3 regions of the Shewanella sp. SP2S2-6 genome follow, and region 2 is predicted to be linked to each of the others. Evidence: predicted binding sites of a transcription regulator. Region 2 holds the regulator's gene; each other region holds the start of a gene.
The links. Region 2 encodes sigma-54, which starts transcription at its own class of promoters, with help from an activator protein. Its sites were predicted from a motif close to GTTGGCACGNNNNTNGNNT; they were not measured.

Region 1 (3,286 bases), on a different contig from region 2:
CTACTATATAGGTGGTTTTATGCAGCACCCTCGTTTAATTTATATCAGTCTTTAACCATCTATCTCTATTATTGCTGTTGCCGCGGTGTCTGGGTGCCTTCTCTGAATGATAAAAGAGTGGTTGGCGATGATGCCTATGTAGAGAACAACGCGATGATTTAATCAGAATAAAAGTTGTATATACCTTCAAAAATACAAAAAGCCCCGATAGCGTTGCTATCGAGGCTTTTATATTTTCTGTATCAATTACATAAAGCGAGCCGGTTGTATAGCGCTAGCCATTACAAGCTGTAGTACATTTCAAACTCAAGTGGGTGAGTTGTACGTGCTACACGCTCAGCTTCTGCTGTTTTCAGTACGATATAAGATTGGATGAAATCTTCACTGAACACGCCGCCTTTTGTCAGGAACTCATGGTCAGCTTGCAGATTTTCAAGGGCGTTTTCTAATGACGTTGCCACTTGTGGGATTTCAGCCGCTTCTTCTGGAGGCAGATCGTACAGATCTTTGTCCATCGCTTCACCTGGGTGGATCTTGTTTTGGATACCGTCAAGACCGGCCATCAGCAGCGCTGCGAAACCTAAGTATGGGTTGGCATGTGGATCTGGGAAACGCGCTTCGATACGACGGCCTTTAGGGCTTGGTACCACTGGAATACGGATTGATGCAGAGCGGTTACGTGCAGAGTAGGCCAACATAACAGGTGCTTCAAAGTGTGGCACTAAACGCTTGTAAGAGTTAGTGCTTGGGTTAGTGAAAGCGTTCAGCGCGCGAGCGTGCTTGATGATACCACCTATGTAGTACAGAGCCGTTTCACTTAAACCCGCGTATTTGTCGCCAGCGAACAAGTTAACACCGTCTTTCGCTAGAGATTGGTGAACGTGCATGCCGCTACCGTTGTCGCCAACGATGGGTTTAGGCATGAAAGTCGCCGTCTTACCGTAAGCGTGTGCCATGTTGTGCACTACGTACTTCAGAATTTGGATTTCATCCGCTTTTTTAGTTAACGTGTTGAAGCGAGTAGCGATTTCGTTTTGACCCGCAGTCGCCACTTCGTGGTGATGCGCTTCAACCACTTGACCCATTTCTTCAAGCACTAAACACATAGCGCTACGTAGGTCTTGTGATGAGTCAACCGGTGCAACTGGGAAGTAACCGCCTTTAGTGAATGGACGGTGACCTGTGTTGCCGCCTTCGTAGCTCGTGCCTGAGTTCCAAGCCGCTTCTTTAGCGTCGATCTTAACGAAACAACCTGACATGTCAGTACCGAAACGGACATCATCAAATAGGAAGAATTCTGGTTCTGGGCCAATCAAAACAGTATCAGCGATGCCAGTAGAGATTAGGTAAGCTTCTGCTTTTTTAGCAATTGAACGTGGGTCACGGTCATAGCCCGTCATAGTACCTGGTTCAAGAATGTCACAACGAATAAGCGCTGTGGTTTCTTCGGTGAAAGGATCCAGTACGAATGTCGTTGGATCTGGCATCAGTACCATGTCTGATTCGTTAATGCCCTTCCAACCTGCGATAGAAGAACCGTCAAACATTTTGCCGTCTTCGAAGAAATCAGCATCTACCTGATGAGAAGGAATAGATACGTGCTGCTCTTTACCTTTAGTGTCGGTAAAACGTAAATCAACGAACTTAACTTCTAATTCTTCAAGTTGCTTTAAAACTGATTCAACTGACATTCTCAAGCCTCCGGTAGGGTAAAGGGATGCCCCTTCTATAATCTTTTAACTCAAGTTATTTATCTTGAGCCAAACTTACGAGCGATAAAGCGATATCCATGCCAATAATTTAACTAGCTGATTAACATGGTTTAAAATCTTTTCTGCACTTAATTGGATTCGTGTGTGCACCACTATGGTGCTTTTAGCTGTGGCATTTTGGTGCATCAATCCATTTTGGTGCGCACTGAATTGATTCATGCAAACCTAGGCTGGGATCCAAAGTAATAACATGCACTGCTTATGTGGCAGTGAGATGGCAGTGACGCCTTGGCTCACATTAGTCGCATAAGGACAGCAGCACTGAATCTCGCACATCTTTTCAGCACAGAACTGGACTATTTCTCTGGGCTATTTCGCCGCCGCATAATTGTCATAAAACCACGCTAGTCTGTCCAACTATGCCACGCATTCTCAATCCAATAGTGGTTTATTATCATATTATTAGGAAAGAGTTCGTTCTCATGTGCGAAATGTCTTTGCTGTTCACAGACCAAGTGAATCAATGATGCGTAATAAAGGTATAGCGTGACAATGAAGTGAGTCTTAAAGACATTCAGTTTTCGCGGTCATAAACGCCAATATGAATGCCCAGTTCAATGTACGCTAGAATTTATTGCTGTTTCTCGGCGAGATGATTTCATCGCGGTGGCATCAATTTTAATTGATGTTTAAATCAGCAGAAATGGTTTGCGTCTAGAGTATGAAAAATAGCAAATTCAGCTGCTTAACTCGGATTTTTCCTACTAATATGGCAATTGAACAGTGCTTTAACTGTGGCGGTAGAGGATTTCACTCAATGGAATATTGGCTGGAATTACTCAAGGATCGGCGGATTGTTTTATAAGTGTTCAAAAATAATCCTGTGCGCCAAGGCCGCTCTGGAGTAGAATGGCACGCTTTTTATTGTGGCGGATCGAGCTAGATCGCCATAACGAATTACTGAAATATCCCTATTTTTGTTTGATGGTAAGAGGTTTATCCGTGCTAGAGAATTTACGTAACATCGCCATTATTGCACACGTTGACCATGGCAAAACGACCCTGGTAGACAAGTTGCTGTCACAGTCAGGCACCCTTGCAACCCGAGGAGAAGCCACTGAGCGGGTGATGGACTCCAACGATCTTGAAAAGGAACGTGGGATCACGATTCTGGCAAAGAATACTGCCATCAAGTGGAACGACTACCGTATTAACATCGTTGATACCCCAGGCCACGCCGATTTCGGTGGTGAGGTTGAGCGTGTTCTGTCTATGGTTGACTCAGTATTATTGCTGGTTGATGCCGTTGACGGTCCAATGCCACAAACTCGCTTCGTAACGAAGAAAGCGTTTGCTCAAGGCTTAAAGCCAATCGTTGTTATCAACAAGATTGACCGTCCAGGTGCACGCCCAGATTGGGTTATCGACCAAGTATTCGACCTGTTCGACAACTTAGGCGCAACCGACGAGCAGTTAGATTTCCCAATCGTTTACGCTTCTGCGTTAAACGGTTTTGCAACTTTAGATCCGGATGTAGCGAGCGATGATATGACGCCGCTGTTCCAAACTATCGT
Region 2 (3,286 bases):
TTTCATCATGCGTCTTGCGTAATTGCTTTAATATTTGCTTGTCGCTCAGCTTTTCGGCCATGCAAGACAAGGTACTTAAGTGCTGCTGACATTGGTCTGCAGGCACCAGTAGTGCAAATAAAATATCAACAGGTTGCTTATCGATAGCATCGAATGCTATCGGCTCTTCACACTTAATGAGTATGGCAATGGGCTGATCTATATCGGCTAGTCGACCATGTGGAATGGCGATGCCGTTACCTATACCTGTGCTCCCCATCTTTTCGCGCGCCACTAGGCTTTCGAATATCTCTTGAGATGAGAGGGTCGGGTACTGGGCAGCGACTAAGTCGCTGATGAGTTCCAGTACCTTTTTCTTGCTGCCCGGAGTGGCGCAGGTAGTGCACTCCGGCCGCAGTATGGTACAAAGTTCCATTATTAGTGTTTTGTTAACTTCTCTTTGTGTTTAATAACCTGACGATCAAGCTTGTCAATCAGGGCGTCTATAGCGGCATACATGTCAGCATGCTCTGAAGTAGCAAAAACTTCACCACCGATAAGATTTATTCTCGCTTCGGCAATCTGTTGCATTTTCTCGACATTGAGCACAACGTGCACATTATTGATCTGTTCGAAATGGCGTTCAAGTTTTGAAAACTTTTCTTCTACATATGCGCGTAACGATTCGGTAATTTCGACATGGTGTCCACTCAGGTTTATTTGCATAGAAACGTCCTCCGATATCCACTGTAGGTTATAAACTTTTACGCTGATTAGAAGGCGGAATGAGCATAGCCTCTCGGTACTTCGCAATGGTTCTGCGGGCTACGTTGATCCCTTGTTCTGCCAGAAGTTGTGCCATCTTACTGTCGCTCAATGGTTTTTTCTGGTTTTCCGCTGCAACCAGTTTCTTAATGAAGGCTCTGATTGCTGTGGATGAGCACTCCCCACCATCGTCAGTACCGACGTGGCTAGAGAAGAAGTATTTTAGTTCAAAAAGTCCCTTAGGGGTATGCATGTATTTCTGGGTTGTCACCCGTGAGATGGTCGACTCATGCATTTCTACCGCTTCGGCAATATCGTTCAGCACCATAGGTTTCATGGCTTCTTCACCGTATTCAAAGAAACCTTGCTGATATTGGACGATACAGTTCGCCACCTTCAACAGGGTATCATTACGGCTCTCTAAACTCTTGATAAACCATTTAGCCTCTTGCAGATGACCACGAATAAATTGGCTATCGGCTTGGCTTTTAGTGCAGCGCGCCATCGAAGCATAATGTTGATTTACATTGATTTTTGGCATGCAGTCAGGATTAAGCTCAACCACCCAGCGGCCATTTTTCTTCGACACTGACACATCTGGGATGACGTATTCGTCATCGTTGGGCGTAATCAATAAACCTGGGCGAGGATTGAGGGTTTGGATAAGCGCGATGCCGTCTCTTAACTCATCCTCTTTTAATTTAGTCTTACGCATCAACAATCTAAAATCGCGGGCGGCGATCAGATCTAAATGATCTTTGATCAGCATGCGGGCGTTTTCTAGGTTGGGCGTGTCAGCGGCGAAATGCGATAGTTGGATCAACAGGCACTCGCTTAAATCGCGGGCGGCAACACCAATGGGATCAAAATGTTGAATGCGCTTGAGTACGGCTTCGACTTCGTCGAGCTCAACCTCAGAATTGCCCATGGCTTCGAGGATTTCGTCAGTGCTTTGGGTGAGATAGCCTTGATCGTCGATGGCATCAATAATGGCGGTGGCAATGGCTAAATCGGTTTCAGAAAACGGTGTGAGGTTTTTTTGCCATTCTAAGTGTTCATACAAGCCTTCACTGGTCTCACCTTGGAAGGGCATATCGTCTTCACGACTGCCGCCGGGGCCAGAATTAGGGGAGGCGGTGAACACTTCATCCCAGGTGGTGTCCATGGGGAGTTCGTCGGGCATGGATTCTTTGGTTAAGGACTCTGCCGTGTCTATGGTGGAGCTGTCTTTCTCTGGCGGCAGAGTGCTCGATTCACTGAAATCCGTATCGGAAAGCGTTTGGTTTACAGGGTCTTTAGTGGCGTCGAATTGATCCTCTTCCAGCTCGAGAAGGGGATTAGAATCTAAGGCTTGCTGGATCTCTTGCTGCAGTTCTAATGACGACAGTTGCAACAGACGAATGGCCTGTTGTAATTGTGGCGTCATGGTTAACTGTTGACCCAGTTTGAGCTGGAGTGACGCTTTCATGTTACCGCTGATCCCTACGTTATTATTGTTGGATGAGGTCGCTTGTTATCATCTTGAGTGGAGCCCAATGCTGGCACAAATTGCCTTCATTGGCTCCGCTTGATTAACTATAGCCTGAATTGTTCACCTAAGTACACAGCCCTAACTTGCTGATTGTCTAAGATCTCTGCAGGTGTTCCTTCGGCAATCAGGTTTCCGTGACTCACAATATAGGCATGTTCACACACATCTAATGTCTCGCGAACATTATGGTCGGTGATCAACACGCCAAGGCCACGACTTTTGAGCTGTTCGATAATCTTTTTAATGTCGATAACTGAAATCGGATCGACACCCGCAAAGGGTTCATCGAGCAAAATGAACTTAGGATTTGCCGCTAACGCCCGTGCAATTTCTACACGGCGACGTTCGCCACCCGACAATGACATACCTTGGCTGTCACGGATGTGGGTGATGTGGAATTCTTCGAGCAGATGCTCGAGTTGTTCTTCCCTTTGCTCTTTCTTCAATTCTTTGCGCGTTTGCAGTACGGCCATGATGTTGTCATGGACGGTCAGCTTACGGAAGATACTGGCTTCCTGCGGTAAGTAACCTATGCCTTTGCGGGCGCGCAGGTGCATAGGATCTGCGGTTAAATCATCATCGTCGATAAAGATGTGGCCTTTATCGCTTTTAACCAGACCGACGACCATGTAAAAGGTGGTGGTTTTACCCGCACCGTTTGGGCCGAGTAGTCCAACAACTTGACCTGTCTTTACCGTTAGACTGACGTCTTTAACCACTTGGCGACTCTTATAACTCTTCGCCAGATTTTGTGCTCTTAGGGTGATTTGGGTCATTTAGAGTCCTGCTTTTTCACAGGTTTATCCGCTGGCGCGTCTGGTTTGGCATCATCTTGATAGTTTTCTGGCTGAATAATAGTGATCACGCGATCGTCACCATTACCTGTGCTCTCAGCAATCAATTTTTGCTGGATGATGTTATAGCGGATCACATTACCCGTCACTTGGCTACCTGCTTGATCTAACGAAGCTTGGCCTTTCAGTGTCAGGGTACGGCTTGCCATATCGTAAC
Region 3 (3,286 bases), on a different contig from region 2:
TGACCAACGAACGTAAAGCGAAAGTAAAAGAGCTTAAAGGCCGCGCCGAAGCACAACTGGTGAAAGCGCACTTTGAAGCCGCAGCCGCTTGGAAAGCCGGTGCAACTGAAGCGGAAATGAAGCCTATTCTAACCGATATCCGTCATTCACAATGGCGTTGGGACTATGCGATTGCTTCACACGGCGCTGCTGCGCATGCCCCTGAAGAAGTCTTACGTATCCTAGGCACAGCGGTAGATAAAGCGGCAGATGCGCGGGTTAAATTAGCGCAATTGTTAGCGAAAAAAGGCATCACAGATCCTATCGCGATCCCTGATATTTCTACTAAAGCCAAGGCACAAGCCGCTTTAGGTATGGACATGGAAAAAATGAATGCAGAGAAAGAAGCATTTAAGAAAGACATGTTACCTAAGTGGGATGAAGAAGCGAAAAAACGCGAAGCCACTTATAAATAGTGTTTAACAACTTGTTTTTAACCTGAGCTAACCCCTCATGTAAGCAAAAGCCCTCGCTGACTCCGCGAGGGCTTTGAATGTCAACGTCATGCCTGAACCAAGGGCTGTTTACTTCATTAGAGCCAAGGAGTGAATTGCTATTTTATCAGTTTTAATAATGCCCTAAAGCGCTCGCCTTGGGCTTGATGTTGTAATTCAAATAATAGCGATTCCACGTTAGTTAATAAGGCGCCTCTGGTCGTCATCATCTGAATACCCAGTTGTTTATTCTCGGCACTGCGTGACGAAACGCCGTCTGCGACGAGATGCACCAAATATTGCTGTTCTATAAGGTCACAACAGGTTTGATAAACACACACATGGGTCTCAATGCCCGCCAGTATGACGTGTTTGCGATCCGTCTTAGTGAGTGCCTGCGCAAACTCTTCACAGTGCCAGCCGCTAAAATGTTGCTTGGCAATGGGGGAGCCGGTTTTCTCTAGCAAGGTTTGAAGCTCAGGACTGGTTGCTCCGAGCTTATCGGGTAGCTGTTCTAACCATAGTATAGGTATTTCAAATAATTGTGCACCTTGGATTAAGGTCTGTAGTTGTTGGTGCAGCTTGTCACTGTTATCCATGATTTGTGCAAGTTTTCCCTGCACATCGACGATAACGAGAACACATTCTTCGGGTTTTAACATCGGGCCTTCCTTCTGCGCTTGATGATTGTCTTAGTGATGATCTTCGCTTTTGTCTAAGAGCTTGTGCTGTGATGCTCAGATTTCATCTCGATTTACGCTTCCCCAGTAGACCCCAATTTAACCTTGTTACCAATAGGCCTAAGGTCGAATAGCTGTTGCACTTAAACTGCTCACTAAAAGAGTGCGTTGCACTTGTTTGTGCTCGATCATGGTGCATTTTTAACCTTTAAAAATAACCTTGTTTAGTTAAAGTTTAAAATAATCAGTAAGTTAAATTGTTGGCCTAATGATTGAATTACCTTTGATACAAATTAATAACAATCGCGTTTTTTTGGAGGTCAGGATGAAACTAGTCAGCGCTATCATCAAGCCATTTAAGTTGGATGATGTCCGTGAAGCTATCGCCGGAATAGGTATTGAAGGCATGACGGTGACCGAAGTTAAAGGTTTTGGCCGTCAAAAAGGGCACACAGAGCTGTATCGTGGCGCCGAGTATCAGGTGGATTTTTTGCCAAAAGTAAAACTAGAAATTGCCACTAAGGCTGAAAATCTCGACATGTTGATTGAGGCCATCACCACGGCGGCTCATACGGGGAAAATTGGCGACGGTAAGATCTTCGTCGTCGACTTAGAACATGCTATCCGTATCCGTACGGGTGAACTCGATACAGAAGCGCTATAAGGGGCTGATAATGGAAGAATTAACAAAACTAGGTGGCACAGTCACTGAACTACGCTTTGCACTCGATACCTTTTACTTTTTGATCTCAGGTGCTTTGGTAATGTGGATGGCAGCGGGATTTGCCATGTTAGAAGCGGGCTTAGTTCGCTCTAAAAACACCACTGAAATTTTAACTAAGAACGTGGTTTTGTACGCGATTGCCTGTGTGATGTACCTATTGGTTGGCTACAACATTATGTATGTCGATAACACTGAAGGAGGCTGGCTACCATCGATTGGTACCTTAATCGGTTCTCAATCATCGGATGCGAGCCATGCATTAGAATCTGACTTTTTCTTCCAAGTGGTGTTTGTGGCAACGGCGATGTCAATTGTCTCTGGCGCTGTGGCGGAACGGATGAAGTTATGGGCTTTCCTATTCTTCTCTGTGGTAATGACTGCAGTTATCTATCCAGTGGAAGGGTATTGGACTTGGGGCCAAGGTTTTATCGCAAAACTGGGCTTTGTGGACTTTGCCGGTAGCGGTATTGTGCACATGACTGGTGCGACTGCAGCGATTGCGGGGGTATTATTGCTTGGTGCACGTAAGGGTAAATATGGCCCTAACGGTCAAGTGAATCCTATCCCAGGCTCTAATTTGCCGATGGCAACCTTAGGTATGTTTATTCTGTGGATGGGCTGGTTTGGCTTCAACGGTGGCTCGCAATTAATGGTGTCGGATGCGGCGAATGCGAGCTCAGTGGCAAAAGTGTTCGTAAATACTAATACTGCGGCTGCATTTGGTGCTATCTCTGCGCTTATCGTGTGTAAGATGATTTGGGGTAAAGCGGATTTAACTATGATCCTCAACGGGATCCTAGCGGGCTTAGTGGCGATTACGGCAGATCCGCTATCACCTTCACTGTTAATGGCGGGCGTGATTGGTGTGGTTGCTGGTGGTTTAGTGGTGTTCTCTATTGTAGGCTTAGATCGCATTAAGATCGATGATCCAGTGGGCGCGATTTCAGTACACGGCGTGGCGGGTTTTCTTGGGTTAATGTGTGTGCCATTATCCAACGCTGATGCGACTATTACTGGGCAGTTGACCGGTGCAGCCTTCATCTTTACTTGGGTATTCTGTTCATCCTTTGTGGTCTGGTATGTGATTAAGAAAACCATGGGGATCCGTGTGACAGAGGAAGAAGAATACAATGGTATGGATGCGTCTGATTGCGGTATCGATGCCTACCCAGAGTTTGTTACGGTTAAAAATGCTGGCTAAGTAAACTGGCGAATGAATGGTGATTCAACTTGATGCCTAGCGTGGAACGAGGGATAGTAAAGCAGAGCTTAGGCTCTGCTTTTTTTATGGATCATCGCAATGGTTGAAGCTCAATTAGTTTAAGGGGGAAGGCATAAGTCGGTTGCCGAGTATTACTGTTACCTTGCAGCATTATTTACCTACACCATTTATCGCACGAATAAAGGAG

Region 1: glnA (glutamate--ammonia ligase) is a predicted target of sigma-54. The motif match lies at 1,779-1,797, and genes of this name have one in related genera.
Region 3: Q4Q57_RS06170 (P-II family nitrogen regulator) is a predicted target of sigma-54. The motif match lies at 1,413-1,431, and genes of this name have one in related genera.

Annotation. Positions count from the first base shown of each region.
Region 1 is NZ_JAUOEQ010000007.1:64,804-68,089, forward strand. It holds gene glnA (glutamate--ammonia ligase) at 282-1,691, opposite strand; gene typA (translational GTPase TypA) at 2,715-3,286, shown strand, end outside.
Region 2 is NZ_JAUOEQ010000022.1:6,005-9,290, forward strand. It holds gene ptsN (PTS IIA-like nitrogen regulatory protein PtsN) at 1-415, opposite strand, end outside; gene hpf (ribosome hibernation promoting factor) at 418-705, opposite strand; gene Q4Q57_RS14665 (RNA polymerase factor sigma-54) at 734-2,212, opposite strand; gene lptB (LPS export ABC transporter ATP-binding protein) at 2,320-3,051, opposite strand; gene lptA (lipopolysaccharide transport periplasmic protein LptA) at 3,048-3,286, opposite strand, start outside.
Region 3 is NZ_JAUOEQ010000005.1:151,485-154,770, forward strand. It holds gene nrfA (ammonia-forming nitrite reductase cytochrome c552 subunit) at 1-455, shown strand, start outside; gene Q4Q57_RS06165 (hydrolase) at 593-1,135, opposite strand; gene Q4Q57_RS06170 (P-II family nitrogen regulator) at 1,479-1,817, shown strand; gene Q4Q57_RS06175 (ammonium transporter) at 1,828-3,078, shown strand.